Regions from separate parts of the Pseudarthrobacter sp. P1 genome, predicted to be linked through region 1. Evidence: riboswitches for the same ligand, from Rfam matches in the RefSeq annotation. Region 1 holds a riboswitch; each other region holds the start of a gene.
What was found. A riboswitch is a leader RNA that binds a small molecule or an ion and turns the genes downstream of it on or off. The one in region 1 is predicted to bind S-adenosylmethionine.

Region 1 (7,172 bases):
AAAAAATGCCCGTAGGCGTTGCGGAGCTCGCGCTGGTCCGCAATGTCCGCAGGGTTCTGGAAGTTGGCCCAGTCCTGCTCGCGCAGCCGCGGCTCCTCAATGACCCGCTCCACCAGGTCTCCGAGCTTCAGGGCCTCCAGGGTCTGGTAGGCCCGCAGGTAGGGGGAGACATAGATGCAGACCTTTTGTCCGTCCAGCTGGCGCCGGATGCGCTCACCCGCCGCCGTGGCCTGCTCCACGCCCAGCTCCGTCAGGGGGATCCGGTAGTCGGGGACGCGGTTGTACAGTGTCTGGTCCACGTTGGCCGCGGATTGTCCGTGGCGGACCATGATGATCTGGCGGGGGGCGCTCATGGACGCCAATCCTAGTGCCGGGGACGACGGCGGCGGTGCGCGCCGTGCCGCCCGCCGCCGTCGTGGTGCCGTGCTTTCGCGCAATCCCCAGCATTGCCCGGCAGAATGGACCCCATGACTGGATCCCTGGCCAAGCCCGTGGCCGATTCCCGCCCCCGGCACACCGCCCGGCTGCGGGCGCAGCTGTGGATTGTGCTCGGCCTGTCGCTGGGGCAATCGGCCGTGTATTCGGTGGTGCAGCTGCTGGACAAGGCCACCCGCGGGCCGTTGGCCCAGGCCACGTCCACGCTGAACCCCGAGCGCAGCAGCCGCGAGGTGTTTGACCTCCTCTACCAGTTGCTGGACATTGGCTTTGCCCTGGTTCCGGTGGCATTGGTGCTCTACTTCCTGTGGCAGCCGGGCAAATCCGCCTTCCGAGTCCTGGGCTTCACGGCGGACCGGCCGGTGCGGGACGTGCTGTGGGGGATCGGGCTGATGCTGGCGATGGGGCTGCCCTCGCTGGGGCTCTATGCGCTGGGCCGGGCCTTGGGTGTGACCACCGAGATCATTCCCAGCGCGCTGGACGCCTACTGGTGGACCATTCCGGTGCTGGTGCTCTCGGCCATCCGGCACGCGCTGGTGGAGGAGGTCATCGTCGTCGGCTATCTGCTGAACCGGCTGGAGCGCTTCGGCTGGGGGCCCTGGGCGGCGGTGCTGGCCAGTTCGCTGCTGCGCGGCAGCTACCACCTGTACCAGGGGTTTGGCCCGTTCCTGGGCAACTTTGCCATGGGCCTGGTGTTCTGCTGGGTCTACAAGCGCTTCGGCCGGCTGGCCCCGCTGGTGGTGGCGCACGCCCTGCTGGACATCGCCGCCTTCACCGCCGGCCCGCTGCTGGGCTTCGGCTAAACGAGGGTTAAACGAAAACTGGGTGGCAGTTGTTGCAGCTCTCGACGCTGAGAACTGCAACAACTGCCACCCAGTTGCATTGGGGCCGGAGGTCAGATGGTGACCGGGCCGTTGGGGGTGTCAAAGGTGACGCTCATGATGCCGGGGGTGCCGCGCGGGGCGACCCACTCCACCGTGACATCCTCCAGCGGCTGCTCCACGGGCTCGCCCAGCCATTCGGTGACGCGCTCGGCGCTGCCGGCGATGGTCAGCGAGGCCAGCCGGACATTGGTCTTCCGGGCCAGCGAGGGATGCAGGGCAGGGTTGCCCTCCCACTTGAGCATGTAGGGCACCTGCGGGTCCGCAATGAGGCCCTTGATGCCGATCTGCTGCCAGATCAACTCCTGGCCGTCGGGGAACTTGCGGTTGCCGGGGACGGCACTGCGGCCCAGGCGCTCCTCGAAGGGTGCCAGATCGTCCACCGCCACGCACCAGCCCATCCAGCCGCCACCGGCAGCCGAGCGGGCCCGCACGGCCTGGCCGAAGGGCGCCTTGTCCGACGCCGGGTGGTCCAGGCACTCCACGACCTCCACATAGTGGTGGTCCGTGAGGGGGATGATCATATTGCGGGTGCCGAAGCGCGGGTGCACCCCACCACGCACCGCTTCGACCCCGAGGGCTTCGGCAATCCGGCCAGCCGTGGCTGCCAGTCCATCTGATTCACAGGCGTAAGAAACATGATCCATGCGCATGGCATCATCTTGGCACTTTGTGAGGTGCGTCTCGACTTAGGGCCGCCTTATCGTCATGGGACGTCAGATCAATGGCAGTATTCGCCCTGCCATGGTAGACGACGGCGGTGCCGGACGGCCCGGCCGTGCCGCCGGTGGTGAAGCCGTGGTGCCGCCGGGGCGCGGGCCCCGCCGGTGCGGCAGAATGGCACTGTGACTTCCCTCCCCGCAGCCCCGGCCCCGTCCCCCTTAGTGCCCGCCAAGGGTGCCCCCGGCCCCAAGCCGGCCACTGCGGGAGCCCCCGCGGGAACCGGCACCGAGGCCCGGATCGAGGCAGCGCTCGCCGCGGAACTCGGCGTCACGGCCAGCCAGGTGCGCGCCGCCGTCGGCCTGCTCGACGGCGGCGCCACGGTGCCGTTCATCGCCCGGTACCGCAAGGAGGCCACGGGCACGCTGGACGATGCCCAGCTGCGCACGCTGGCGGAGCGGCTGCGCTACCTGCGCGAACTCGAGGAACGGCGCCGCACCGTGCTGGAGGGCATCGAGACGGCCGGCAAGCTGGTCCCGGCGCTGCGCGCGGCGGTGCTGGCCGCGGCCACCAAGACCGAGCTTGAGGAGCTCTACTTCCCCTTCAAATCCACCCGGCGGACCAAGGCCGCGATCGCCCGCGAGGCCGGGCTGGAGCCGCTGGCCGACGCCCTGCTGGCCGATCCCCGCCGCGACCCCGAGGCCACGGCGGCCGGGTACCGCAACGCCGGTCATGGCGTTGCCGACGCCGCCGCTGCCCTTGCCGGGGCCCGCGCCATTCTGGTGGAGCGCGCCGGGCAGGACACCGAGCTGGCCGCCGCCCTGCGCGAGCGGCTCTGGAACGGCGGCCGGCTGCGCTCCAAGGCCAAGACCGGCAAGGCCGCCGGCGCCCCCGGTCCGGACGCCGGCAAGGACGCCGCCATGTTCAAGGACTACGCCGATTTCGTCCAACCCCTGCACCGGCTGCCCGGCCACCGGGTGCTGGCACTGCTGCGCGGCGAGGCCGACGGCGCCCTGGCGCTGGAGATTGCCGAGGCCGATCCCCGCGACGCCGAGGCCCTGGAGCAGGCGCGCGGCTGGTACGAACGCGCCGTTGCCCGGTCCCTGGGCATTGCCCACCGCGGCCGGGCCGCCGACGGCTGGCTGCAGGGCACGGTGGAGGCCGCCTGGCGGACCCGGCTGCTGGCCCGGCTGGCCACCGAAGCCCGTGGCAAGCTCTTTGCCGCCGCCGAGGAGGAGGCGGTTCAGGTCTTCGCCGCGAACCTGCGAGATGTGCTGCTGGCAGCGCCGGCCGGCAACCGGGCCACCCTCGGCCTGGACCCGGGCCTGCGCACGGGAGTGAAGGTGGCGGTGGTGGACGGCACCGGCCAGGTGGTGGCCACCGACACCATCTACCCGCACGTCCCGGCCAAGCGTTGGGACGAGTCCCTGGCGACGCTGGTGGCGCTGTCTCACAAGCACCAGGTGGAGCTGGTGGCGATCGGCAACGGCACCGCCTCCCGGGAGACGGACAAGCTGGCCGCCCAGTTGCTGGCCGAGCTGAAGAAGCGCGACGGCGCAGCGCCGGCCAAGGTGGTGGTCTCGGAGGCCGGGGCCAGCGTCTACTCCGCCTCGGCGCTGGCCTCCGCGGAGCTGCCCGGCATGGACGTCTCGCTGCGCGGCGCCGTCTCGATCGCCCGCCGGCTGCAGGACCCGCTGGCCGAGCTGGTGAAGATTGAGCCCAAATCCATCGGCGTGGGGCAGTACCAGCACGACCTCACCCCGGCCCGGCTGGACCGCGCCCTGGACGCCGTCGTCGAGGACTGCGTGAACGCCGTCGGTGTGGACGTGAACACGGCCTCCCCGGCGCTGCTGGCCCGGGTGGCGGGCGTGGGCCCGCTGCTGAGCGAGAACATTGTGGCCTACCGCAACGAGCACGGGCCGTTCGCCAGCCGCGCGGCGTTGAAGAAGGTGCCGCGGCTGGGCGCGAAGGCGTTTGAACAGTGCGCCGGCTTCCTGCGCATCACCGGCGGAGCGGAGCCGCTGGATGCCACCAGCATCCACCCCGAGGCCTACCCCGTGGCCAGGAAGGTGCTTGCCGCGGCCGGAGCCAAGGCACCGGGTGCCGGTGCGGCCGCCGTCGCCGCCCTGGACCCGGCCCGCTTTGTGGACGGCAGCTTCGGCCTGCCCACGGTGGCGGATATCCTGGCGGAGCTGCCCAAGCCGGGCCGGGACCCGCGCCCGCGCTTCGCCACCGCCACCTTTGCCGAGGGGGTGGAGAAGATCACCGATCTGCGCGCCGGCATGGTGCTGGAGGGGACGGTGTCCAACGTGGCAGCGTTCGGGGCGTTCGTGGACATCGGCGTGCACCAGGACGGCCTGGTCCACATCTCCGCCATGAGCACCCGGCGGATCGCCGACCCGCGCGAGGTGGTGAAGTCCGGCGACGTCGTCAAGGTCAAGGTGCTCGATGTGGATCCGGCGCGCAAGCGGATCTCCCTGTCGCTCCGGCTGGATGACGCCACCACATAGGCACTGTCATATAAACGTCACATTCTTGCGTCCCGCCGCGGGCCTCTCCCACACTGAACGTAGGTCATGAGTGTCAGCGACAAGCCCCGGCTCGCTGGCCGGCAACCCTCCTCCGCGGTGGGGTGCCCCGGGTGAAGACCTGGCCTTGGCCAATCGGTCCAGGGCAAGCGCGGGCTACAGGTGCATCCTGGCCCACCGGCCGGGGCCTCCCGTGGCGGTGGGCCACCGGTGCACCCTGAAGGCCCCAGAGCATGAGGAGCCCCTTGTGAGCACCGGTTGGTCATTTGAAACCCGTCAGATCCACGTAGGCCAGCAGCCCGACGCCACCACCGGCGCCCGTGCCCTGCCCATCTACCAGACGACGTCGTTCGTCTTCCCCAGTGCAGAGAGTGCGGCCAACCGCTTCGCGCTCGCCGAACTGGAACCCATCTACACACGCATCGGCAACCCCACCCAGGACGCGGTGGAGCAGCGGATCGCCAGCCTTGAGGGCGGCCTTGCGGCTCTGCTGCTCTCCTCCGGCCAAGCTGCGACGACCTTTGCGGTGCTCAACATTGCCGAGGCCGGGGACCACATCGTCTCCAGCCCCAGCATCTATGGCGGAACCTACAACCTGTTCGCCCAGACGCTGAAGAAGTTCGGCGTCGAGGTCACCTTCGTGGCCGACCCGGACAACCTGGATGACTGGCGCAACGCCGTCCGCCCCAACACCAAGCTGTTCTTTGGCGAGGTCGTCTCCAACCCGCGCCAGGACGTGCTGGACATCGAGGGCATCAGCGCCGTGGCCCACGAGGCCGGCGTACCGCTGCTGGTGGACAACACCCTGGCCACGCCGTACCTGATCCGCCCGCTCGAGTGGGGCGCCGACGTCGTGATCCACTCCGCCACGAAGTACCTGGGCGGCCACGGCAGCGCCATTGCCGGCGTGATTGTCGACGGCGGCACGTTCGACTACACGAAGGACCCGGAGAAGTTCCCCGGCTTCAACACCCCCGACGAGAGCTACAACGGCCTGGTCTACGGCCGCGACCTGGGTGCCGACGGTGCACTCGGTGCCAATCTCTCCTACATCCTCAAGGCGCGCGTCCAGCTGCTGCGCGACCTCGGCTCCGCCGTCGCCCCCTTCAACGCCTTCCTCATCGCGCAGGGTCTGGAGACCTTGAGCCTGCGCGTGGAGCGGCACGTGGAGAACGCCCGCGCCGTCGCCGACTGGCTGGAAAAGAATGCCGATGTGGAGGCCGTGGCCTACGCCGGCCTGCCGTCCAGCCCCTGGTACGAGCGCGGCCGCAAGTATGGCCCCAAGGGCACTGGCGCCGTTATCGCCTTCGACATCAAGGGCGGCGAAGAGGCGGGCAAGCGCTTTGTCGACGGGCTGGAACTGCACTCGCATGTTGCCAACATCGGCGACGTCCGCTCGCTTGTCATCCACCCGGCCTCCACCACGCACGCCCAGCTCAGCCCCGAGCAGCAGCTGGCCGCCGGCGTCCGCCCCGGACTGGTGCGCCTCTCCGTCGGCATCGAAAACGTCGCGGACATCATCGCGGACCTCGAAGCCGGCTTCCGGGCCGCCAAGAGCGCGTGAGCGTTTCCGCCGAAACCCTGGGAATCTTTCGCGTGTATTCTTCCGAGCCGGAGCTCCTCGGCGACGACGGCCTGAGCGGGGCCTCGCTGGCCCATGCCGGGCCGTCGTCCGACGGCGAGCTCCGCTATGCCCCCGTGGGTGCGCTGGAGCTCGAAGCCGGCGGCACCCTGGAGGATGTCACGCTCGCGTTCGAAACCTGGGGAACGCTCAACGCGGATGCCTCCAACGCCGTCCTCATCCAGCACGCGCTGACCGGCAGCACGCACGTCAGCCGCGGCGCCACGGAGGAGGACGGCTGGTGGGAGGGGCTGGTTGGTCCGGGCCGGGTGATCGACACGGAGCGGTACTTTGTGGTCTCGGCCAACATCCTCGGCGGCTGCTACGGCACCACCGGACCGTCCTCGATTGCCGCGGACGGCACCCCCTACGGCTCCCGCTTCCCGTTCACCACGCTGCGCGATTCCGTTGCGGCGGAGGCACGGCTGGCGGACCTGCTCGGCATTGCGTCCTGGTACGCGGTGGTGGGCGGATCCATGGGCGGGGCACGCGCGCTGGAATGGGCGGCGACTCTGCCCGAGAGGGTTCAGCGCTGTGCCGTGATTGCCTCCTGCGCGGCCAGCACGGCCGAGCAGATCGCCCTCGCCCAGGTGCAGGTGCTGGCGATCCGTGCCGATGCGCACTTTGCCGGCGGGGACTACTACGACGGCACCGCGCCGACGGCGGGCCTGGGCATTGCCCGGCGGATTGCGCACATCAGCTACCGGTCCGAGGAGGAGATGGCCGTCCGTTTCGGCCGCACCGCCCAGGACGGCGAAAACCCCGTGGGGCCTTCGCGGCTGGCGGCACCGTCTGGCCTGGCGGGGGAGCGGTACCAGGTGGAGAGCTACCTGGACCACCAGGCGCGCAAGTTGGTGGGCCGGTTCGACGCCAACAGCTACATCGCGATCACCGAGGCCCTGATGAGCCATGACGTCGGCCGCGGCCGGGGTTCGCTGGAGGCTGCCCTGGCGGCGGCGTCCGAGGTGGAGTTCCTGGTGGCCTCGGTGACGAGCGACAGGCTGTACTTCCCCGAGCAGTCGGACGCCCTGGCGGCGGCGCTGCCCG
Region 2 (7,172 bases), 420 kb from region 1:
GCGTCGAAGAGGTGGACGGCGCCGGGGATGCCGTGGTGGGGATGGCGGCGTAGATGGCCGCGCCGGCAATCCCGGCCACACCAAGGCTGCCCAGCGCCACCGCCGTCGTCACCCCCGCGGCGATCCTCTTGCCGGTTGTGCGTGCATCCATGTCCTGCCCCTTGCCTTTGTGCCAAAGCACCCTAGGCAATCAATGATCCGCAGGCTTCCTATGCGGAGCCTTTGAATCAGGCAGGCACCGGCTGAGACAGCGCCGGGGGCCTCAGCCGCCCGTGCCGGAGGCGGCCGGGACCAGGATCCACAGCGCCTCCACCGGCTGGTCCGTCTCGTTGACCCAGGTGTGCGGCTCGCGGCCCGGGAAGGACAGCGTGTCGCCGGTGTGGAGGTCGTACGTGGCGTTGGTCATGCGCAAGGTCAGGCGGCCGCTGATGATGTGCAGGACGTCCACATCGCAGTCCACCGCGTAAAGCTCGGATTCGCCGCTGCCGTGCGGGTCAATGGTCGCGCTGAGGATCTGCAGCCGGCGTTCGGAGCGGGCCGTCAGCAGCCGCTCCACGATGCCCTCACCGCCGAGGGAGATCCTGGGCCCCTCGTCCCTGCGGCACAGGTGGGTTTCCGGAACGGCAAAGAGGTCGCCGACGGCGATGGAGAGGACCTGGCAGAGCGTCACCAGCGAGGCGATGGAGGGTGAGGTGAGGTCCCGTTCGACCCGGCTCAGGAAGCCCTTGGTGAGCCCCGTCGCGTCTGCGACGTGCTCTATCGTCAACCGCTGGGCCTGGCGTGCCGCGCGCAGCCGCGAGCCGATCGCCACCGGGGCGGCACTGGGTTCAACGGGGAGCGCTTTCATGGGACACCTTTTTTCTCAGCAAGATCGTGCCTGAGTGACTTTACACACCTTGGCCGCCCTTGTTTGGCCACGGTCCCCCAGCATGCGGAACCCAACGGGTTCCGGGTTGCCGATTGACTGTAACCGTGATCACAGCATAGCCTAGAAGGCAACAGATGTTGCCTGTGAGGCAAATCTCATTGGGGAATCCCGTCCACATCACTTGCACTTGGAGTTCATCTCATGGCACTGAACATTGCCATTGTCGCCATCTACCTGGTGGCCATGCTGGCCTTCGGCTGGTGGGGCAAGTCCCGCACTAAGAACAACAGCGACTTCCTAGTGGCCGGCCGCCGCCTGGGTCCGTTCCTCTACACCGGCACCATGGCCGCCGTCGTCCTCGGTGGCGCATCCACCGTTGGTGGTGTGGGCTTGGGCTACAAGTTCGGCATCTCCGGCATGTGGCTGGTGGTCGCCATCGGCGTCGGCGTCCTGCTGCTGAGCCTGCTCTTCGCCGGCACCATCCAGAAGCTGAAGATCTACACGGTCTCCCAGATGCTGAGCCTGCGCTACGGCCAGGAGGCCACCAAGACCTCCGGCATCGTCATGCTGGCCTACACGCTGATGCTGTGCGCCACCTCCACCGGCGCCTACGCCACCATCTTCGTCGTGCTGTTCGGCTGGGAGCGCTGGCTGGCCATCGCCGTCGGCGGCGCCATCGTGCTGGTCTACTCCACCATCGGCGGCATGTGGTCCATCACCCTGGCCGACCAGGTCCAGTTCGTCATCAAGACCGTCGGCGTCTTCTTCCTGATGCTGCCGTTCGCCCTCAATGCGGCCGGCGGCCTGGACGGCATCCGCGCCCGCGTCGACGCCTCGTTCTTCCAGCTCGACGGCATCGGCATCCAGACCATCATCACGTATTTCGTGGTCTACACCCTGGGCCTGCTGATCGGCCAGGACATCTGGCAGCGCGTCTTCACCGCCAAGAACCCCACGGTGGCCCGCTGGGGCGGCTCCACCGCCGGCATCTACTGCATCCTCTACGGTGTGGCCGGCGCGCTGATTGGCCTGGCCGCCCGCGTGGCCCTGCCCGACATTGACGTGGCCACCCTGGGCAAGGACGTTGTCTATGCCGAGGTTGCCACGCACATCCTGCCGATCGGCATCGGCGGCATCGTCATGGCCGCTGCCGTGGCTGCGATGATGTCCACTGCTTCCGGCGCCCTGATCGCCGCCGCCACCGTGGCCCGCGCCGACGTCGTCCCGTTTGTGGCCAGCTGGTTCGGCAAGACCATCGACACCTCCGACACCGACAACCCCGAGCACGACGTCAAGGCCAACCGCTACTGGGTGCTGGGCCTGGGCGTGGTCGCGGTGCTGATCGCCATGATCACCCAGGACGTCGTCGTCGCCTTGACCATTGCCTACGACATCCTGGTGGGCGGTCTGCTGGTCGCCATCCTCGGTGGCTTGGTCTGGAAGCGCGGCACCGGCATCGGCGCGGCCTGGTCCATGGCTGTCGGCTGTGTTCTGACCCTGACCCTGCTGATCCTCTACTCCACGGGGGCCATCCCGAGCGCCGACGGCGTCTACGCCAACGAGCCCATCTACTACGGTCTGGCCGCCTCCCTGGTGGTCTACATCGTGGTCTCGCTGTCCACCAAGCCCACCCCCGCAGCCATCCGCACGGCCTGGGATGCCCGCGTGGCCGGCGCCAAGCTGGACGAGGTGCCCGAGGGCGCCGCATCGTCAGCCAACTAGGCTCCACCGCACTACACCTGCACTACATCGCCGACGGCGGTCGGGTTGCGTCATATGGCGCAGCCCGGCCGCCGTTGTAGTTGGCTTGGGTTTAGGCTGGTTCCAGCTTCAAGAGATGCGGTGCCAAGCTCCGACTGGCCGCACACCAACCCCATGTTCGCGGGTGGTTCGGATGAGGAAGCGGTCCGCGCCCGGCCCAAGACACACCGGCGCGGTCAAGAGCACCGACCGAAGGCTGTCCGCCATGGCCCGCACCATCCCCTCCCTTGCCGCCCCGTCCGCCGCCTCCGCGCCCGCGGGCGTCCGGACCCTGCCCGCGGTCGACGCCTTGTTGGGCACCGTCGAATTCCGGCTGGGCCGCTCCTGGTGCCGCTGGTGGTGCACCGACCCCGCCGCCCTGGGCGCCGCCCTGGACCGCGCCGTCGCCCCGCCCCGCTGGCACGCTGCGTCCGCAACCCTCGCCGTCGCCGTCGCCGCCACGGGCCGGCGCTCCGGCGTCGAGCTGCATTTCCGCCTCCACCCCGCCCGTACGCCCAACTAGGGCGCACTTATCGTCGAAAAACGCGCTGTTTTCGACGATAAATGCGCCCTAGTTGGGCTATGAAGCCAGGCGGCGCAGCTTCTCCAAGGACGTGCCCCAGCCCTTGACCGAATCGTCGAAGTCGAAGGACTCCGTCGCGAAGTGCTGCACGATGGTCATCCGGGTCCGGCCGTCCACGTCCTCGAAGGTGATCTTCATGGTGATCTCGAACGGGAACATTTCCGAGGCCGGCTCATGCAGTTCCAGGCGCGACGGCGGCTCCACCGCGGTGAAGCGGGCCACCGCCGGGAACTCGCCGCTGCCGTCGTCCATCACCATGCTGGCCTTCCAGAAGCCGCCGACGACGGCCTCGATCGCCACGCTGTCGCGCGGGGTGTGCAGATGCTCCGGGCCCCACCACTGCGCCAGCTGGTCCGGATCCGTCCAGGCCTCGAACAACACCTCGCGCGGTGCGTCAAAGAACCGCACGATGGTCAGCGTGGTGCCGTCCACCACCATGGATTCGCCCTCGCGGGCCAGTGTGTCAACGGTGTTTTCTGCGGTGCTCATTTCAATCGCTCCCTTTGGATTCGCTTGACGTGTTCATCCAGCCGGTCCAGGCTGCTGTCCCAGAACCGACGGTATTTCTCCATATAGGCGGCCACTTCCCGCAGCGGCTCGGCCGAGAGCCTGCTGGTGCGCCACTGGGCGCTTTTGCTTCGGGTGATCAGTCCGGCCCCCTCGAGCACCTTCAGGTGCCGGGAGATGGCGGGCAGTGAAATCTCGAATGGTTCGGCCAGCTCACCGACCGTGGCCTCCCCCTCGCTCAGCCGGGCCAGGATGGCCCGCCGGGTGGGGTCCGCCAGTGCGGCGAAGATCAGGCTGAGCTGGTCGGTGGCCATGTACGTATTTCACCAATCTGTTAATTAACCGCTGTGTTAAATATGATCCTCCGTGCGGGCGCTGTCAAGACCCCGGTTTCGGCAGGCCCAACCACCGGGGACAAGCCCAACCAACGGAGCGGGAATTTCGCCGGGCCGAAATCCAGCGGACAGGTTTACCGTCCAGTATTCAACCCGCCAACGGGCTACAGTGATGGCTGACCAGAGGAGATCCACCGTGCTGGAACGCACCCCTACGCCCGCCGACATCAAGCGTTGGCGCCAATATCTGGCGGACGAGCGGGCCGAGGCCGCCGTCTACCGCGACCTCGCCAAGCGGCGAGACGGCGAGGAGCAGCAGATCCTGCTGGCCCTGGCCGAGGCCGAGGGCCGCCATGAACAGCATTGGCTGAACCTGCTGGGCGAGCATGCCGACACTGCTGCGCACCCCTCGTTCCGCAACCGCCTGGTGGGCCTGCTGGCGCGCCGCTTTGGCTCGGTCTTTGTGCTGGCCCTGGCCCAGCGCGCCGAGTCCCGCTCCCCCTACGCCACCGACGCCGACGCCACCGATGCCATGGCCGCCGACGAGGCGATCCATGAGGAGGTGGTCCGCGGCCTGGCCACTCGGGGCCGCAACAGACTCTCGGGCAGCTTCCGCGCCGCCGTCTTTGGCGCCAATGACGGACTGGTCTCCAACCTGTCCCTGGTCATGGGCATGGCGGCCACCGGCGTCGATTCCAAGGTGGTGCTCTTCAGCGGCGTCGCGGGCCTGCTGGCCGGCGCCCTCTCCATGGGGGCAGGGGAGTTTGTTTCGGTCCGCTCGCAGCGCGAACTTCTGGACGCCTCCATGCCGACCCAGGTCACGCTGACCGCAGCTCCCCGGCTGGACCTCGAACACAACGAGCTCATCCTGGTCTATCTGGCCCGCGGCATGTCCCGGGAGGCGGCCGAGCACCGCGCCGCCGAGCGGATGGGCCAGTTCACCTGCGATTGCGACCCCAGCCTGTCGCTGCAGCCGGAGGAGTTCCAGGAGGCCAACGGGCACGAGACCCTGGGCACCGCGTGGGGTGCGGCCGCCGCCAGCTTCTGCTTCTTTGCCTCCGGCGCCATCATCCCCATCATTCCGTTCATCTTCGGCATGACGGGCCTCGGCGCCCTGGTGCTGGCCGCCGCGCTGGTGGGCCTGGCCCTGCTGGGCACCGGCGCCGTCGTCGGGCTCCTCTCCGGTGCCTCGCCGCTGTGGCGCGGCCTGCGCCAGCTGGCCATCGGCTTCGGCGCCGCCACCGCCACCTACGTGCTGGGCCTGGCCTTCGGCTCAGTGGTGGGCTAGCGGGCATCCGGGACGTCCGTTCCCGCCTGCGACGGCGCCGGTTGCCCATCCTGGACGGGGACGGGCGTCGCCGGTGCAATAGAGGAACCGACGATGGCGGCTGCCGGACCCACAGGTCCGGCAGCCGCCGCCGGTTCCCACGATGCCCGGTCAGCGCCGGGCGGGCTTCACCGCCACCACCGGGCCGTCCGCCTCCAGCAGGACCTCCTGGGCCGTGCTGCCCCAGAGGATCTTCCCCACCGGGGAGCGCCGGCGCAGGCCGATCACGATCATCGAGGCTTCGTCCTCCTCGGCGGTGCGCACCAGCTCCTCGGCCGGTGAACGGCCCCGCTGCGGCTGGCGGATCTCGTGCTCGACGCCGGAATCCGCCAGCAGCCGCGCCGCCCCCGCCAGGGCCGCCCCGGCGGCGATCGAGGCGTCGCCGGCCAGGGCGTCCCCGCGCGAGGCGTTGACCACTATCAGCCGTTCGCCGCGCAGGCTCGCCTCGTGGATGCCGCGCTCCAGGGCGGCGGCACCCTCCGGGGTGGGCAGATATCCGACGATGACGGGCATGGCCGTGTCCCCGCAGCTCAGCGCCGGCTGGCGGCGAACGTGGCGGCGGCGCTGTGCACCCGGGCCGGGCGCATGCTCACGCCGGCGTCCGGGAAGCCGGCAATCTCCACCCGGCCCATCTGGTGCACCTCGGCGACAGTCTCCGCCGTGTGCCGGGCAATCTCGGCCAGCGTGGCGACCCACATGCCCTCCATGCCGCGGACCCGCTCGATCAGCCGCTCCAGGGCCACGGCCTTGGACGGCCGGCCGGAGATGAAGGGATGATTGGTCAGCACAAAACAGCTGCCCTGGGCGTGGTGGGCCTCGGCCTCCAGCGTCCACATCTCCTGCACCTTGGCGGGACTCTCAATCACGCCGCTGCCCGTCACGCCGGGGTAGAACGCATACTGCTCCCAATCGTCCAACGTCCAGTCGACGGGGATCTCCACGATGTCCCGGGCATCCCCCTCGGCGACGGAGAGCCGGTAGGGCGCATCGCCGTCGAGCAGGGAGGAATCGTAGAGGAAGCCCCGGTCCGCCAGCAGCTTGGGCGTGTGCCAGTTCAACTCCCACCAGGGGGCGCGGAAGCCCACCGGCCGGATGCCCGCCACCCGCTCCAAGGCGTCCAGGCCGCGGTCCAGGTAGCGTGCCTCGGTGGCCGCATCGATGCCCTGCATCTGCTCGTGCAGGTAGCCGTGGTGCGCCACCTCGTGCCCGCCGTCGACAATCCGGCGCACCGTGTCCGGGTAGGATTCGGCCGTGAAGCCGGGGATGAAGAACGTGCCCTTGATGCCCTGCCGGTCCAGGATCTGCAGCAGCCGCGGGATGGCGACGCGCGGGCCGTAGGACTGGTGGCTCATCAGCGACATCCGCTTGGTAGATGAGGGGTCGTGGGCCAGGATGCAGGACTCGGCATCGACATCAAAGGTGAACGAGGCTGCGGCCCGATGGCCCTCCGGCCAGGTGATGGGGTGGACTGCGTCGGGGAATGCGTTAGGCGTCATGGCTCTCCAGTAAAGGATCGGTGGTGGTGGCGGGCTAGTCGTTGACCAGGCTGCGCTGCGCGGGTGCCGGTGTGGGGTCCGACGGCGCTGCGGGTGCCGCAGGTGCCTGCGGTTCAACCGCCGGCACACCCTGCACGGCCTCCGTGGCGTACCGGGCATGGACCCGCGGACCCAGAACGGCGTAAACGGCGGCGGCCACCAGCCCACCGGCCAGCCAGGACAGGTCCACCCCGCCCATGGCGGTGGCGATGGGGCCCTGCATGATCGGCAGCACGCCGAACATGAACAGCCAGGTGGCGAAGATGCCCGTCAGCAG
Region 3 (7,172 bases), 1.6 Mb from region 1:
CCGCCGTGGCCGAGCGCGCACCGTGGCTGCTGCTGGGCGCCAAGACCCTCTCCTACGCCGTGAACATGGCCGCGCTGCGGTATGCGCACGCCCAGGGCGCCGACGACGTGATCTTCACCAGCACCGACGGCCGCGTGCTGGAGGGCCCGACGTCCTCGGTCCTGCTCGCGCACATCAGCGACGACGGCGGGCTGCCGGTCAAGCGCCTGATCACCCCCGCCCAGGACAGCGGCATCCTGCCCGGCACCACCCAGGGCGCACTGTTCGCCGCGGCCCGGGCGGCCGGCTGGGAACTGGGCTACGGACCGGTGGTGCCGGCGGACCTGATGGACGCCGACGCCGTCTGGCTGATTTCCAGCATCCGGCTGCTGGCACCGGTGAACCGGATCGACGGCACCGAGGTGGGCACGGCCGCGGTCCGCGCGCAGCTGACGGCCGAGCTCTCGGCCCTGCTGGCCGGCACCGAATAGCACCAGGCCGGGCCTAGGCCGGCTGCAGTGCCGGCGACCCGGTGCGCACCAGCGGGCGCAGCTTGTTGGCGGCCACGGCCAGGACCACGCTGACGGCGAGGAACGCCACGGTGATGCCCAGGCAGGTTGCCGCCACCGGGCCATAGCCGCCGGAGGTGTCGGGGTTCAGGAACGGGTAGGCGTACCAATTGATGGCCGCACCGCGGATGAGCGAGTAGGCCAGGTACAGCACCGGCGGGAGCAGCCAGACCCACAGCCGTGAGTACGCCATCGGCCGCTGCGGGGGCTGGACGAGCCAGTCCAGCACAATGACCACCGGCATGACGTAGTGCAGCACCGTGTTGATCCACGGCAGCAGCGACCCCAGGTCCACCTCGCGCAGCAGGGCACTGAAGACGATGCCCACCAGGGCCATGCACACCACCGAGGACCCGCGGATGATGTCCCCGGTGCGGGTGCCCTCCTTGCCGGTGATCAGGTGGGCCGCGGCAACAAGGAGCACCACGGCGGCAAAGAGGTTGGACAAATTGGTGAAGTAGCTGAAGAAGTTCACCACGTCGTAGCCATTGCCCAGATGGATCACCAGTTGGGTCCCCACCGCAACCAGCGTCAGCACGCCGAAGAACAACCGGGCAACAATAAGAACGATTCTCGGACTCATGGTCCATATCCTGCCATTGGGCCCCGCGTTCTTCATGCAATGCCACATTCGGCGGCACGTTTGCCCGCAGCGCCGGCCCGTATGCTACTTTTTCCCTGAGTAATGAGTGCCAGCGCCAAGCCCTGACTTGCTGGCCGGCAACCCTCTGTTCCAGCGGGGTGCCTTAGGTGAATACTCGGCAATACCTAGTGATATACGGCCAAGGTTTGCAAGTGTGGACGCCCCTGGTGCAGCCTCTTTTTGGCTACCCTCCCCGCTTGCGCTCCCGCCGCTTGCAATCGAGGAGAACCATGTCTGACCACGAAGCCCCGCTCGCCTACCGGCTGATCACCGGACCCGACGACCACGCATTCTGTGTGCGCATTTCCGACGCCCTGGCCGAGGGGTACATCCTCCATGGCAGTCCGTCCGTGACGTTCAACGGCACCACCGTGGTGGCCGCCCAGGCCGTTGTCCTGCCGCACGCCGTCGCCGCCTCCGATGCCGCCGTCGCCAACGCCGTCCAGGACCTGGAGTACGACGGCGAGGGCCACGCGTGAGCTACGCGGGCGACCTCGCCCCGGCGGAGGCCTGGGCCAAGGTGGAATCCGGGGCCCTGCTGGTGGATGTGCGCACCGAGGGCGAATGGGCGCACATCGGCGTCCCGGACACCACCTCGCTGAGCGTTGAGCCGCTGTTCATCCAGTGGAACCTCGCCGGCGGCACGCCCAACGCCGCCTTCGTGGACCAGCTCACCGCCGCCGCACCGGCCGGTGCCGAGCTGGTGTTCCTGTGCCGCTCCGGCGTCCGGTCCATCGCCGCCGCCGAGGCCGCCACGGCCGCCGGCTTCACCTCGTACAACGTGCTCGAAGGCTTTGAGGGCGAGCCCGACGCCTACGGCGACCGGGTGCTAAATGGCTGGAAAAATCGCCACCTGCCCTGGAAATAGCACCCACGCTTTAAGGATTTCAATGAGCAATTTCAACCCCAACGCCGCAGGCTGGGCCCCCGACACGCAGTCCGTGCGCGGCGGACTGGACCGCACCAACTTCCAGGAAACCTCCGAGGCCCTGTTCCTGAACTCCGGCTTTGTCTACGAATCGGCCGAGGCTGCCGAACAGGCCTTCACCGGCGAGGCGGACCGCTTTGTCTACTCCCGCTACGGCAACCCCACGGTGGCCACGTTCCAGGAGCGGCTGCGCCTGCTCGAGGGGACCGAGGCCTGTTTCGCGACGGCGTCGGGCATGTCCGCCGTCTTCACCGCCCTGGGCGCGCTGCTGGCCGCGGGCGACCGCGTGGTGGCCTCCCGCTCCCTCTTTGGCTCCTGCTTTGTCATCCTGAACGAGATCCTGCCGCGCTGGGGCGTGGAGACAGTCTTCGTGGACGGGCCGGACCTGGACCAGTGGCGCGAGGCGCTGTCGGTGCCCACCACCGCCGTGTTCTTCGAATCCCCCTCCAACCCGATGCAGGAGATCGTGGACATCCGCGCCGTGTGCGATCTGGCCCATGCGGCCGGCGCCACGGTGGTGGCCGACAACGTCTTCGCCACCCCTCTGCTGCAGAAGTGCGGGGATCTGGGCGCGGACGTGATTGTCTACTCCGGCACCAAGCACATCGACGGCCAGGGCCGCGTGATGGGTGGCGCCATCCTGGGCACCAAGGAGTTCATCGACGGACCCGTCAAGAACCTGATGCGCCACACCGGGCCGTCGCTGTCCTCCTTCAACGCCTGGGTGCTGACCAAGGGGCTGGAGACCATGGGCCTGCGCGTGGCGCACTCCTCGGCCAATGCCCTGGCGCTGGCCGCGTTCCTGGAACAGCAGCCGGCCATCAACTGGGTGAAGTACCCGCTGCTGCCCTCGCACCCGCAGTTCGAGCTGGCCAAGGCGCAGATGAAGGCCGGCGGCACCGTGCTGACCTTCGAGCTGGCGACGCCGGCCAACGGCACCGCCAAGGACGCCGCGTTCGCGCTGCTGAATGCGCTGAACATCGTGGACATTTCCAACAACCTGGGCGATGCCAAGTCGCTGATCACCCACCCGGCCACCACCACGCACCGCGCGATGGGCCCGGAGGGCCGTGCGGCCATCGGCCTGACCGACGGCGTGCTGCGCCTCTCGGTGGGGTTGGAGGACCTGGAGGACCTGACGAAGGACCTGGCCCAGGCCCTCTCCGCCATCTAACGCCGTCGTCCGCAAACAACTGTGGTGCGGTAGGTGCTCTTATGACGCCTCATAAGAGCACCTACCGCACCACAGTTTTCGGTCAGTCCTGGAAGTACTCGATCTCGGCGCCGATGGTGTTCAGGCGCTCGGCGAGGTCCTCGTAGCCGCGCTCGATCACGTAGATGTTGCGCAGTTCCGAGGTGCCCTTGGCGGCCAGCATGGCCAGCAGGATGCACGCGGCCGGGCGCAGGGCCGGCGGGCAGCCGATCTCCGCGGCGCGCCAGGCGACGGGGCCGGTGATGTCGATGCGGTGCGGGTCCAGCAGGCGCACGCGCCCGCCGAGGCGGTTGAGCTCCGTCAGGTAGATGGCGCGGTTCTCGTAGACCCAGTCGTGGATCAGCGTGGTGCCCTCGGCCATGGAAGCGATGACGGCGAAGAAGGGCAGGTTGTCGATGTTCAGCCCGGGGAAGGGCATCGGGTGGATCTTGTCCGTGGCGGCCTTGAGCGTGGACGCCAGCGTGGTGATGTCCACCAGGCGGGTGTGGCCGTTGTGCGCGCGGTACTCGGCGGACTTGATGTACTTGAAGCCCATCTGCTCGAGGACCTTGAGCTCGATCTCCATGAACTCGATCGGCACCCGCTTGATGGTGACCTGGCTCTTGGTGACGATGCCGGCGGTGATCAGACTCATGGCCTCGATCGGGTCCTCCGACGGGGAGTACTCGATGTCGACGTCGATCCGGGACTGGCCCTTGATGGTCAGCGTGGTGCTGCCGATGCCCTCGACCGTGACGCCCAGGCCCTGCAGGTAGAAGCAGAGGTCCTGGACCATGTAGTTGGGGCTGGCATTGCGGATCACGGTGGTGCCCTCGCGGTGCGCGGCGGCCATGATGGCGTTCTCCGTGACGGTGTCCCCGCGCTCGGTCAGCACAAAGGTGCGGTCGCGGCTGTCGCTCTCCGGGGCCTGCACGCCGTAGAACCCGGCGTGCGCCGTGACGTCCAGGCCGAACTCGCGCAGCGCCTGCATGTGCGGCTCCACGGTGCGGGTGCCCAGGTCGCATCCACCGGCGTACGGGATGCGGTAGCTGGTGGACTCGTCCAGCAGCGGACCGAGCAGCATGATGACGCTGCGGGTGCGGCGGGCGGCCTCCACATCCATGGAATCCAAGTCCAGCACGGCGGGGCGGCGGATCTGCAGGTCGTTGGCGTTGAGCCAGGTGCACTCGACGCCGATGGAGGTCAGCAGCTCCACGATGCGGTTGACCTCCTCGATCCGGGCCAGCCGGCGCAGCGTGGTGGTGCCGCGGTTGATCAGGGAGGCGCAGAGCAGGGCGACGCCGGCATTCTTGGAGGAGTTGACGTCCACGCTGCCGGAGAGTTCGCGGCCGCCGACGACGCGCAGGTGGGTGACCCGGTTCTTGGCCTTGCCGCCAACATTGACGATGCTGCGGCCAAAGATGCTCTCCATCCGCTGGATCATCTTCAGGCTCAGGTTTTGCTTGCCCAGTTCCATGCGGGCGACGGCGCTCTGGCTGGTGCCCAGCTCCGCTGCGAGCCGCCCTTGCGTCCAACCCTTGTCCGAACGCGCGTCCCGGACCAGGACTCCTACGGTTTCTGCAGCCTCTTGAGTCATAGGCACATTTATATCATGGAAAGCATATTTGACCGCAAAATGTGTGGCGCGTCGCTATTATTCGGTAAATTATGCGCAAATTACTCGCATTGTGCGATATTTGCCCGACCGGTGCGCAGCCATGGAGTGGACGAGGCGCCCCCAGGAACCGCCGTCGCTGCTTAACTATATGCCCGCGGGCCCACGCACCCTGCCACGCCGCGGCCGGTGCCCGCGGCCGGCCCGACCATGCCAAACCGCGGTGCGGTACGCTGTCCTCACACGTTTTAGGAGGCGCAGTGGTGCGAAAAGCGACATCGGCCGATGTGGCCCGCAGGGCAGGTGTATCCCGCAGTGCCGTGAGCTTTGTGCTCAACGGCCGCGCGGACGGCAACATCGCCAAGGACAAGCAGGCGCTGATCCTGGCCGCGGCCCGCGAGCTGGACTACACGCCCAACGCCGTCGCCCGCTCGCTGCAGAGCCAGCGCACCCACACCATCGGCGTCGTCACGGACTCCATTGCCTCCAGCCCCTATGCCGGCAAGCTGCTCAAGGGTGCCACGGATGCCGCCCTGGCCCGCGGCTACCTGCTGCTGGTGATCGACACCCACCAGGACGCCAGCCGCGAGGCCGCGGCCTTCACGGCGCTGCGCGACCGGCAGGTGGATGCGCTGATGTTCGCCGCCATGAGCCTGCGCAGCTACGATCCGCCGGCCCAGCTGGCCGCCGGTCCGGCCGTGCTGGCCAACAGCTTTGACCCCTCCGGCGCCCTGCGCGGAGTGGTCCCCGATGAGGTCAGCGGCGGGCGCAGCGCGGCCGGCGTGTTGATCGAGGCCGGCCACCGGGACATCGCCTACCTCTGCGGCACCCCGGAGATGGTGGCCACGGGGCGCCGGTTGGAGGGCTTCCTCCAGGCGGTCGCCGCCGCCGGGCTGCCCCCGGCCACGGTGCAGACGGCCGGCTGGGAAATCAACGAGGGGTACGACGCCGCCATGGACCTGCTGCGCGCGCCCGGCGGCGGGGTGCGCGCGGACCGCCCCACCGGCATCGCCTGCGCCAACGACCGCGTGGCCGTGGGCGTGATCATTGCCTGCGGGCAGCTGGGCCTGCGGGTTCCCGAGGACCTGAGCATCCTGGGCTACGACGACGACGAACCGCTGGCCGCCACGTGCGTGCCGGGGCTGACCACCGTGGCCCTGCCGCACCGCGAGATGGGCGAGCACGCGATCACCCTGCTGCTGGACGCCGTCGACGGCGGGCCCGCCCCTGCCGGCGGACCCACCACCATGCTCCCCTGTCCCGTGGTCACCCGTGGTTCGGTTGCCGGGCCGGCCTTCTAGCCAAACCGGGGATTCAAGGTGGTCGTGACCTCCGTTTTGGCCACCACCTGCCCGCCCTTGAAGACGATGCGCTGCGAGGCGCCGGAGGCCACGGCTTCCTCCAGCGAGGCCGCGTGGATGGCCATCAAATCCGCCGGATACTGCGGTGCGATGCGGACCGCGGGCAAGCCCATGGCCGCGCGGGCATGGGTGGACACGCACTCGTAGGCGGTCCCCACCAAAAGATGCCCGGCCGAAACCAGCAATGAGGCGGTTTCCATCGCATCTATCCGGCCCATGGGGTTGAACGGATCCCGCCAGTTGTCCCCACCTGCTGCCACAGTCACCCCTGCGGACATGAGGTCCTCGACGGCGGTCAGGCCGCGCGGCTTCCGCGTGCTGCTGTCCCGTCCCTGCAGGAAAAGGTTTGTCTGGGGCAGGGCGACGACGGCGATCCCGGCCTCGGCGATGAGCCGGGCAGCATCTCGGACCACGGCCGAATCCTGCATGCCCAGGCTGACACAGTGCGACGCCGTGACGGGGCGGTCAAAACCGGAGCCGACCACCTTCTCCGCAAGCCGCCGCAGGACAAACGTGCCCTCATCGGTGGTTTCATCAATGTGCACATCGATGCCACGCCCAAAGTCATTGGCGATCGCGAAGAGCTCGGCCAGGGAGGCATCCGGGTCGCCTTCCAGCGACGGGACGCCGCCCACAAAATCGGCCCCCAGGTCCATGCTGGCGACCATGGCCGCCCTGTTTCCCCTCCCCTCGCTGCCGCCCACGTCGCCGGCGAGCGCCACGATTTGCACGTCAATGACGTCTTTCAGTTGTTCGCGGAGTGCCACCAGGGCCCGGATGCCCGCCGTCCCGATCTCTTCCCGGCAGTCGACATGGGTGCGGACGGCGGTGAACCCGTGGGTGAGCGCTTCCCCCAACGCCTTCAGGCCGCGCCGGCCGATATCG
Region 4 (7,172 bases), 2.0 Mb from region 1:
GGCGTCCAGCACGGCCAGGCTCCTTTGCTCAGCATGATTCATTCCGCCTAAGACTAATATTTAGGCATACCGAAATCATAGACGGCGCGACGGATTCCTGTCGAGTGGAGCCGGTGTGTGACGGGCGGCGGGCCGGGTCAGGGGGCCTTGACGGCGCGCCAGGTGTGCGTCAGGTAGGGGAGCTGGAGGACTTCACCGGGGGTGTGCCCCAGATGCTCGTACAGGTACCAGTCGAGGTTGGCCGTGACCTTGGCCCGGGTGGCCTCGTTGGCCCGGAGCCAGTAGCTGCGGGACTTGACCAGTTCCTTGATGTCCTCGCCGGTCAGTGGTTGGGCCCAGGCGCTCACGTGGGACTCCAGCGCTGTGAACTCCGGGCCGACGGCGGGCCGGAAGCCGGGCTTGTGGACATCGCCGGCGTGCATGATGCGGCTGAGCCGGTGCACCCAGGGCACGCTGACGTCGAGCTGGTTCCACACGAGCCCCAGGATCCCGCCCGGGCGCAGGATCCGTGCGATCTCCGTGCTTGCGGCCACCGGGTCGCACCAGTGCCAAGCCTGGGCCACTGTGGCGGCGTCCTGGCTCCGGTCCGGCAGCCCGGTGTCCTCGGCCACGCCAATGATGGTGTGGACGGTGGGGAAGCGGCGCTCCAGCTGGGCCAGCATGTCCGCCGAGGGGTCCAGGGCCGTGACGTTGCGGCCCGGCCCCAGGAGCAGTCCGGTGAACTTGCCCGTCCCGGCGCCCAGATCGACGACGTCGGCCACCCCCGCCCGGGACCCGGCGGCGGTGCCGTCGAACAGCCATTCGACGGACTCCGCCGGGTACCCCGGGCGCACCCGATCGTAGTGTTCGCCACCGTCCTGGAAGGCCGTGGCCATCTCCTGGCGCCGGCCGGCTTCAAAGGTGGGCCCGCCGATGGCTGCCATATGCGCTCCTGAACGTTGACGGAAACAAGCCCGTCAACTCTACCGCGTGCTAGTCGTCCTCGGGGTCGATGGTGCAGGGGGCGGCGCCTGCCGTGCCGGGGGTGTTCGGTGCCCAGTCCGGGTACCTGCGGGCATCGTTGGCCGGAACCCAGCGGCCCGAATCCACCACGTAGTCCCAGCCCAGCCCTGACTCCACCAGCGCGGCCACGCCGTCGACGAGGCGCTGGGCGTCCGCCAGCCGGGAGCCCACGCCAAAGCTGGCGCGCAGCGATCCGGAGGGCAGGCCCAGGCGGCGCAGCAGCGGGTGGGCGCAGAACTTGCCGTCGCGCACGCCCACGCCGTGCTCGGCGGAGAGGTAGGCCGCCACCAGCCCGGCGTCGTAGCCCTCGACGGAGAAGTTGACGACGCCGATGCTGCCGCTGCCCGGGTAGTCGCCGGAATCGCTGAAGAGCCGGTGGACGGTGACGGAGGGGATCTTCGACAGGCCCGCCACCACGTGGTCGCGCAGGCCCTCCTCGTGGCTGTGCCAGGCGGACTCGTCCAGGGCGGAGAGGATCTCCGCGGCCTTTGCCAGCGTGGCGGCGCCGAGCACATTGGGGGAGCCGCCCTCGTGCCGGGCCGGCCCGGTGGCCCAGGTCACGGTGTCCAGCCGGGCTTCCTTGACCGCGCCGCCACCGGCCAGGTGCGGGGTGCCCGCGTCCAGCCAGTCCGGGCGGCCAACGATGACGCCGGAGCCGAAGGGGGCGTAGAGCTTGTGGCCGGAGAAGACCACGTAGTCGATGCCGTCGTCGGCGAGGTTGAGGCGGCGGTGCGGGGCCAGCTGAGCGGCGTCGACCACGATGCGGGCACCATACCGGTGGGCCAGTTCCGCGAGCTCGGCCACGGGCAGGATCTCGCCGGTGACATTGGAGGCGCCGGTGACGGCCAGCAGCACCACGGAGCCGGCGCGCAGCTGCGTTTCGATCCGCGAGAGCGTGGCCGCGATGGAACCGGCGGCCACCACGCTGCGGTGCGGCAGGCGCTGCCAGGGCAGCAGGTTGGCGTGGTGTTCGATGTCCAGGTAGAGCACCTCGCCGGTGGGGCGGGAGCCGTCCTCGGTGGCCAGCAGCGTTTCGACGCAACCGGCCAGCAGGTTCAGGGAATCGGTGGTGTTGCGGGTGAAGATGACGGCATCATCGGCCCGGCCGCCCACAAAGTCCCGGATGGTGTCGCGGGCGTTTTCATAGACGGACGTGCTGACCTGGGAGGCAAACCCGGCCCCGCGGTGCACGCTGGCGTAGTACGGCAGCACCTGGGCCAGGTGGTCGGCCACGGCCTGGACGGCCGGGGCCGAGGCGGCGTAGTCCAGGTTGGCGTAGCGGACGCTCCCGCCGGTGATCAGCGGGGCGGACAGGTCGGCGCCGGTGACGGCCAACAGGGGTTCGACGGCGGCGGCAGCCGCGGTGGAGATGGAATTTTTTTCAAGGGTTGCAGAGCTCATGAAAGGACCTCACGGGAAGGATCCCGGACAGTGCCGTGATCCGCGCTTGCCAAGACCGCTCCGGCCTGGCCAGGTCGTCACCCGGGGCACCCCGCCGCGAAAGGAGGGTTGCCGGCCAGCAAACCGGGGTTTAGCACTGGCACTCGTGACCTATGCCCAAAATGCTAACCCCGGTGGGGTGCCGGGCGCATTTGTTACATCCCTTTGCGTCACACTGCGTCGTGCTACAGGAGGTCGTCGAGCCCCGGGTTGAGCCGGTTCAGGACCTCCGAATGCAGGATGGAGTTGGTGGCCAGGGCGTTGCCGCCGAAGGGGCCCTCCTCGCCATCGAGGGAGGTGAAGCGCCCGCCCGCCTCGACGACGATCGGCACCAGGGCCGCCATGTCGTACAGGTTCAGTTCCGGCTCGCAGGCAATGTCGACGGCACCCTCGGCCACCAGGCAGTAGGACCAGAAATCGCCGTAGGCGCGGGTGCGCCAGACATCGTCGGTCAGGGCGATGAACTCGTCGCGGTTGCCGCGTTCCTTCCAGCCGGAGAGCGAGGAATAGGACATCGAGGCGTCCGCCAGGTTGGCGACGTTGGAGACGCGCAGCCGGGTGGCGGCGGCCAGCGACTTGCCCGTGAAGGCCCCCGTGCCCTTGGCGGCCCACCAGCGCTTGCCCAGGGCGGGGGCGCTGACGACGCCGACCACCGGCTGGCCCTCGTCCACCAAGGCGATGAGGGTGGCCCAGACCGGGACGCCGCGGACAAAGTTCTTGGTGCCATCGATGGGGTCGATGATCCAGCGGCGCGAGCCGTGCCCGCTGCTGCCGAATTCCTCGCCGAGCACGGCATCGCGGGGGCGGGCCCGGGCGAGCTGGCTGCGGATGGACTCCTCGGCGGCCTTGTCGGCGTCCGTGACGGGCGTCAGGTCCGGCTTGGTTTCCACAGCCAAATCGAGCGCCTTGAAACGAGACATCGTCAAAGAATCAACGGCGTCCGCCAATACGTGGGCCAGGCGGAGATCGTCGTTGTAGCCTTGCGGTTCATGGTTCATGGCATCACACTATCGCTGGTTGTGGCAGGGGCGGGGAGGCAGGGGGACCCGCGGCCGGGTTCCGCCGGATTAGAGGATGGTGCCGAGTTCCTTGGCTTCGGCGCGGCCCTCGGTGCGGTCCGAGCTGCCCAGCAGCCGGCGCAGCGAGGCCAGCCGGGCCGGGCCGGCCTCGCCGGCGCTGCCGTCGGCCACCCACGGGTCCAGGCCGCAGTTGACGGCGGCGCTGTTGTGCTTGCAGCCACGCTCGCAGGCATCGGTGCCGGGCTCCAGGTCGGGGAAGGCGTGCAGAATGCGGTCCGGATCCACGTGGGCCAGCCCAAAGGAGCGGATGCCTGGGGTGTCGATGATCCAGCTGCCCGGCTGGGCGTCGCGCAGCCGCAGGGCCAGCGCCGAGGAGGAGGTGTGCCGGCCGCGGCCGGTGACGGCGTTGACGCCGCCGGTGGCGCGCTGGGAGCCGGTGAGGGCGTTGACCATGGTGGACTTGCCGACGCCGGAGTGGCCCACCATGACGGAGACCTTGCCGTCCAGATGGTCCTTGAGGGCGTCGACGGCGCCGCCGGCCAGCAGGGCGGATTCGCCGTCGTCGCTGCGGGCATCAATGCCCGAGGCGGTGTCCGAGGCCGTGCGGCTGACCACCACCGTCATGTCCAGGTGCTCGTAGTTGGCCAGCAGCTCGGCGGGATCCTTCACATCGGCCTTGGTGATGAGCAGCAGCGGGGCGATGCCCGAATCGTAGGCGGCCACCAGCGCGCGGTCGATGAAGCCGGTCCGGGGCTCGGGGTTGGCCGCGGCCACGACGATCACCAACTGGTCGGCGTTGGCCACCACGACGCGCTCCACCGGGTCGGTGTCGTCGGCGCTGCGGCGCAGCAGCGTGCGCCGCGTCTCCACCCGGACCAGCCGGGCCAGCGTGTCGGGCGCGCCGGAGACGTCGCCGACCAGGGCCACGAAGTCCCCGGCCACCACGGGGTTGCGGCGCAACTCGCGGGCGCGGGCGGCGATGAGGATGCGCTCCTCGGGGGTGTCCTCGTCCACGACTGCCGTGTAGCGGCCGCGGTCCACGGTGATGATCCGGCCGATGATGGCGTCATCGTGGGCGGGGCGGTCCTTGGTGCGCGGCCGGCTGCCCTTTTTGTTGGCGCGGACGCGGACGTCGGACTCGTCCCAGTTGCTGAAATCGCGTGCCACCTAGTTGGCCCCGCCCGGGGTGGACGCGGGCCCGGGGCCCGCCAGCATGCGGGACCAGAGCTGCGGGAATTCGGGCATGGTCTTGGCCGTGGTGGAGATGTCCTCCACCTCGACGCCGGCCACGGCCAGGCCGATGATGGCCCCGGCGGTGGCCATCCGGTGGTCCTCGTAGCTGTGGAAGAGGCCGCCGTGCATCGGTGCCGGGGTGATGGTGAGCCCGTCGGCGGTTTCCTCGGCATTGCCGCCAAGCCTGTTGATCTCCGCCACCAGGGCGGCCAGCCGGTCGGTCTCGTGCCCGCGCAGATGCGCAATGCCGCTCAGCCGGGAGGGGCCGGTGGCCAGGGCGCACAGGGCCGCTACGGACGGCGCGAGCTCGCTGGTGTCGGCGATGTCGATGCCGTTGATGGACTCGCCGCCGGTGACGGCCAGGACCCCGTCCTGAAGCGTGACGGTGGCGCCGAACAGCGGCAGGATCTCGCGCCACTTGTCGCCCACTTGGGTGGTGCCGGCCGGCCAGTGCGGGATCCGCACGGTGCCGCGGGCGGCCAGGGCGGCGGCCAGGAACGGGCCGGCGTTGGAGAGGTCCTGCTCGATGACGACGTCAAAGGCGGCGATCGGTCCGGGGGAGACGATCCAATGGTTGGGGATGGAATCGTCGACCACCACGCCCAGGCTGCGCAGGATCTGCACGGTCATGGCAATGTGGTCCAGGCTCGGCACGGGGTCGCCCACGTGCTCCAGGTGCAGTCCCTCGGTGAAGCGCGCGCCGGCCAGCAGCAGGGCCGAGACAAACTGGGAGGAGCCGCTGGCGTCGATCACCAGGTGGCCGCCGCGGACCTTGCCGGTGGCGTGCATCAGGAACGGCAGGGCGCGGGCACCGCCGTCGTCCACCTGCACGCCCAGGCCGGCCAGGGCCTCGATGACCGGGCCCATCGGCCGCTTGCGGGCGTGCGGATCGCCGTCGAACGACACGGCGCCGGTGGCCAGGGCGGCCAGCGGCGGCACAAAGCGCATCACCGTGCCGGCCAGGCCGCAGTCGACGGCGGTGCCGGCGGGCAGGTGCGCACCGGCCGGGAGCGGGGTGACCAGCAGGTCCGGGCCAAAGCCGCCGTCGCCGTCGACCTCCTCCACTCCGGCGCCCAGGGCGCGCAGGGCGGCAACCATCAGCGCCGAATCACGCGAATGCAACGGGGCGCGCAACCGGGAGGGGCCGTCGGCCAGCGCGGCCAGGACCAGGTAGCGGTTGGTGAGGGACTTGGACGCGGGGACCGTGAGGGTGGCGTCCAGGGGTGCGGTGGCCAGCGGAGCGGGCCAGGGCGTGGTGGCGGGAGAGAGCGTGCTCATCGCGGGCTATGCACCCGCCACGTTGTGGGCCAGCCGGCGGACGGCGGCGTCGGTGTGCTTGAGCTGCGCGGTGCCGGCCTTCTTGCCGGCCGTGGCCAGCTGGTTGGCGCGCCAGGCCAGGCCCGGACGTCCGGCGGTGTCCACGGCGGCCAGCAGGGCGCCGCCGGTGAGGGAGATGTTCTTCAGCAGGGATCCGCGGCGGTGCGCCTTGCCCTCCTTGGTGCTGCCGTCGGACGTGCGGTACTCCACGAGGGCATTCAGTGCGGAGGTCAGGGCCAGCACGGTGCCGGCCAGCCGGGAAACCTTGCCCGTGGCCAGCAGCACGCCGGCGCCCACCTGGATGCCACCGAGGGCGCGCGCCAGGGTCTTTTCGTCCAGCTGGACCGGGAGCGCCGCGGCGGCCTTGCCGAGCAGCGGGGCCAACTCGGCCGCCGTCGCGTCCGCGTGGCGCATGCGGTCCAAACCGGAAATGATGAATGTTGAGGCAAGCATGGGGCGGGCCAGCACACGGACTATGGACAACAGGGCCTCCTTGTTTTGCGCACTGTGAATGCGGCGGGACCGGCACCGCGTTGCCGCGGCGGTCCCATTGTCCTTCTAGTCTCGCACTTTGCCCGGCGCTTTGCGGAATATCCCGGGTGGGGGTGCCGTTGTGAAAAGCAGACAACGACGGCGAAAGGAAGCCATGGCGACGTTGGTAGCCACGCGACCCGGGCTGCGCGCAGGGGTGACAGTAGACTGGGCGCTAATGAACACCAGTGAGAATGCTCAGACCCCAGAGCCCGCACCGCAGGCCGATGCCGGGGTGGATCTTGCCACGGAATCGGTGGAGGAACGCCGTGCCCGCTTCGAACGCGATGCCATGGTGTACGTGGACCAGCTGTATTCGGCGGCCATGCGGATGGCACGCAATCCCAGCGATGCCGAGGACCTGGTGCAGGAGGCCTACACCAAGGCTTTTTCCGCCTTCCACCAGTACAAGCCCGGGACCAACCTCAAGGCATGGCTGTACCGGATCCTGACCAACACGTACATCAACCTGTACCGCAAGCGCCAGCGCGAGCCCCAGCAGTCCAACTCGGACCAGGTGGAGGACTGGCAGCTGGCCCGGGCCGAGTCCCACACCTCCAGCGGGCTGCGCTCGGCGGAGGCCGAGGCGCTGGACCACCTGCCGGACTCCGATGTGAAGAGTGCGCTGCA

Region 2: another riboswitch for S-adenosylmethionine. It lies ahead of ACQCSX_RS17860 (hypothetical protein); the one in region 1 lies ahead of ACQCSX_RS19660 (bifunctional o-acetylhomoserine/o-acetylserine sulfhydrylase).
Region 3: another riboswitch for S-adenosylmethionine. It lies ahead of ACQCSX_RS12455 (DUF1737 domain-containing protein); the one in region 1 lies ahead of ACQCSX_RS19660 (bifunctional o-acetylhomoserine/o-acetylserine sulfhydrylase).
Region 4: another riboswitch for S-adenosylmethionine. It lies ahead of ACQCSX_RS08465 (aminotransferase class V-fold PLP-dependent enzyme); the one in region 1 lies ahead of ACQCSX_RS19660 (bifunctional o-acetylhomoserine/o-acetylserine sulfhydrylase).

The regions. Positions count from the first base shown of each region.
Region 1 covers NZ_CP189584.1:4,215,311-4,222,482, forward strand. Annotated here, with positions in the region: gene ACQCSX_RS19640 (histidine phosphatase family protein) at 1-353, opposite strand, end outside; gene ACQCSX_RS19645 (CPBP family intramembrane glutamic endopeptidase) at 468-1,238, shown strand; gene ACQCSX_RS19650 (VOC family protein) at 1,331-1,969, opposite strand; gene ACQCSX_RS19655 (Tex family protein) at 2,201-4,486, shown strand; SAM riboswitch class IV at 4,549-4,662, shown strand; gene ACQCSX_RS19660 (bifunctional o-acetylhomoserine/o-acetylserine sulfhydrylase) at 4,752-6,068, shown strand; gene metX (homoserine O-acetyltransferase MetX) at 6,140-7,172, shown strand, end outside.
Region 2 covers NZ_CP189584.1:3,792,542-3,799,713, reverse strand. Annotated here, with positions in the region: gene ACQCSX_RS17875 (hypothetical protein) at 1-151, opposite strand, end outside; gene ACQCSX_RS17870 (helix-turn-helix domain-containing protein) at 263-847, opposite strand; gene ACQCSX_RS17865 (sodium:solute symporter) at 1,070-2,590, shown strand; SAM riboswitch class IV at 2,697-2,818, shown strand; gene ACQCSX_RS17860 (hypothetical protein) at 2,835-3,131, shown strand; gene ACQCSX_RS17855 (SRPBCC family protein) at 3,189-3,680, opposite strand; gene ACQCSX_RS17850 (ArsR/SmtB family transcription factor) at 3,677-4,012, opposite strand; gene ACQCSX_RS17845 (VIT1/CCC1 transporter family protein) at 4,206-5,321, shown strand; gene ACQCSX_RS17840 (universal stress protein) at 5,472-5,873, opposite strand; gene ACQCSX_RS17835 (polysaccharide deacetylase family protein) at 5,891-6,856, opposite strand; gene ACQCSX_RS17830 (purine-cytosine permease family protein) at 6,891-7,172, opposite strand, start outside.
Region 3 covers NZ_CP189584.1:2,646,340-2,653,511, forward strand. Annotated here, with positions in the region: gene ACQCSX_RS12445 (aminodeoxychorismate lyase) at 1-470, shown strand, start outside; gene ACQCSX_RS12450 (Pr6Pr family membrane protein) at 484-1,131, opposite strand; SAM riboswitch class IV at 1,230-1,352, shown strand; gene ACQCSX_RS12455 (DUF1737 domain-containing protein) at 1,422-1,670, shown strand; gene ACQCSX_RS12460 (rhodanese-like domain-containing protein) at 1,667-2,059, shown strand; gene ACQCSX_RS12465 (O-succinylhomoserine sulfhydrylase) at 2,082-3,293, shown strand; gene ACQCSX_RS12470 (UDP-N-acetylglucosamine 1-carboxyvinyltransferase) at 3,376-4,908, opposite strand; gene ACQCSX_RS12475 (LacI family DNA-binding transcriptional regulator) at 5,190-6,227, shown strand; gene ACQCSX_RS12480 (amidohydrolase family protein) at 6,224-7,172, opposite strand, start outside.
Region 4 covers NZ_CP189584.1:1,783,085-1,790,256, reverse strand. Annotated here, with positions in the region: gene ACQCSX_RS08475 (Nramp family divalent metal transporter) at 1-42, opposite strand, end outside; gene ACQCSX_RS08470 (class I SAM-dependent methyltransferase) at 138-923, opposite strand; gene ACQCSX_RS08465 (aminotransferase class V-fold PLP-dependent enzyme) at 973-2,403, opposite strand; SAM riboswitch class IV at 2,441-2,554, opposite strand; gene hisN (histidinol-phosphatase) at 2,628-3,440, opposite strand; gene rsgA (ribosome small subunit-dependent GTPase A) at 3,510-4,628, opposite strand; gene aroA (3-phosphoshikimate 1-carboxyvinyltransferase) at 4,629-5,972, opposite strand; gene ACQCSX_RS08445 (DoxX family protein) at 5,979-6,494, opposite strand; gene ACQCSX_RS08440 (sigma-70 family RNA polymerase sigma factor) at 6,721-7,172, shown strand, end outside.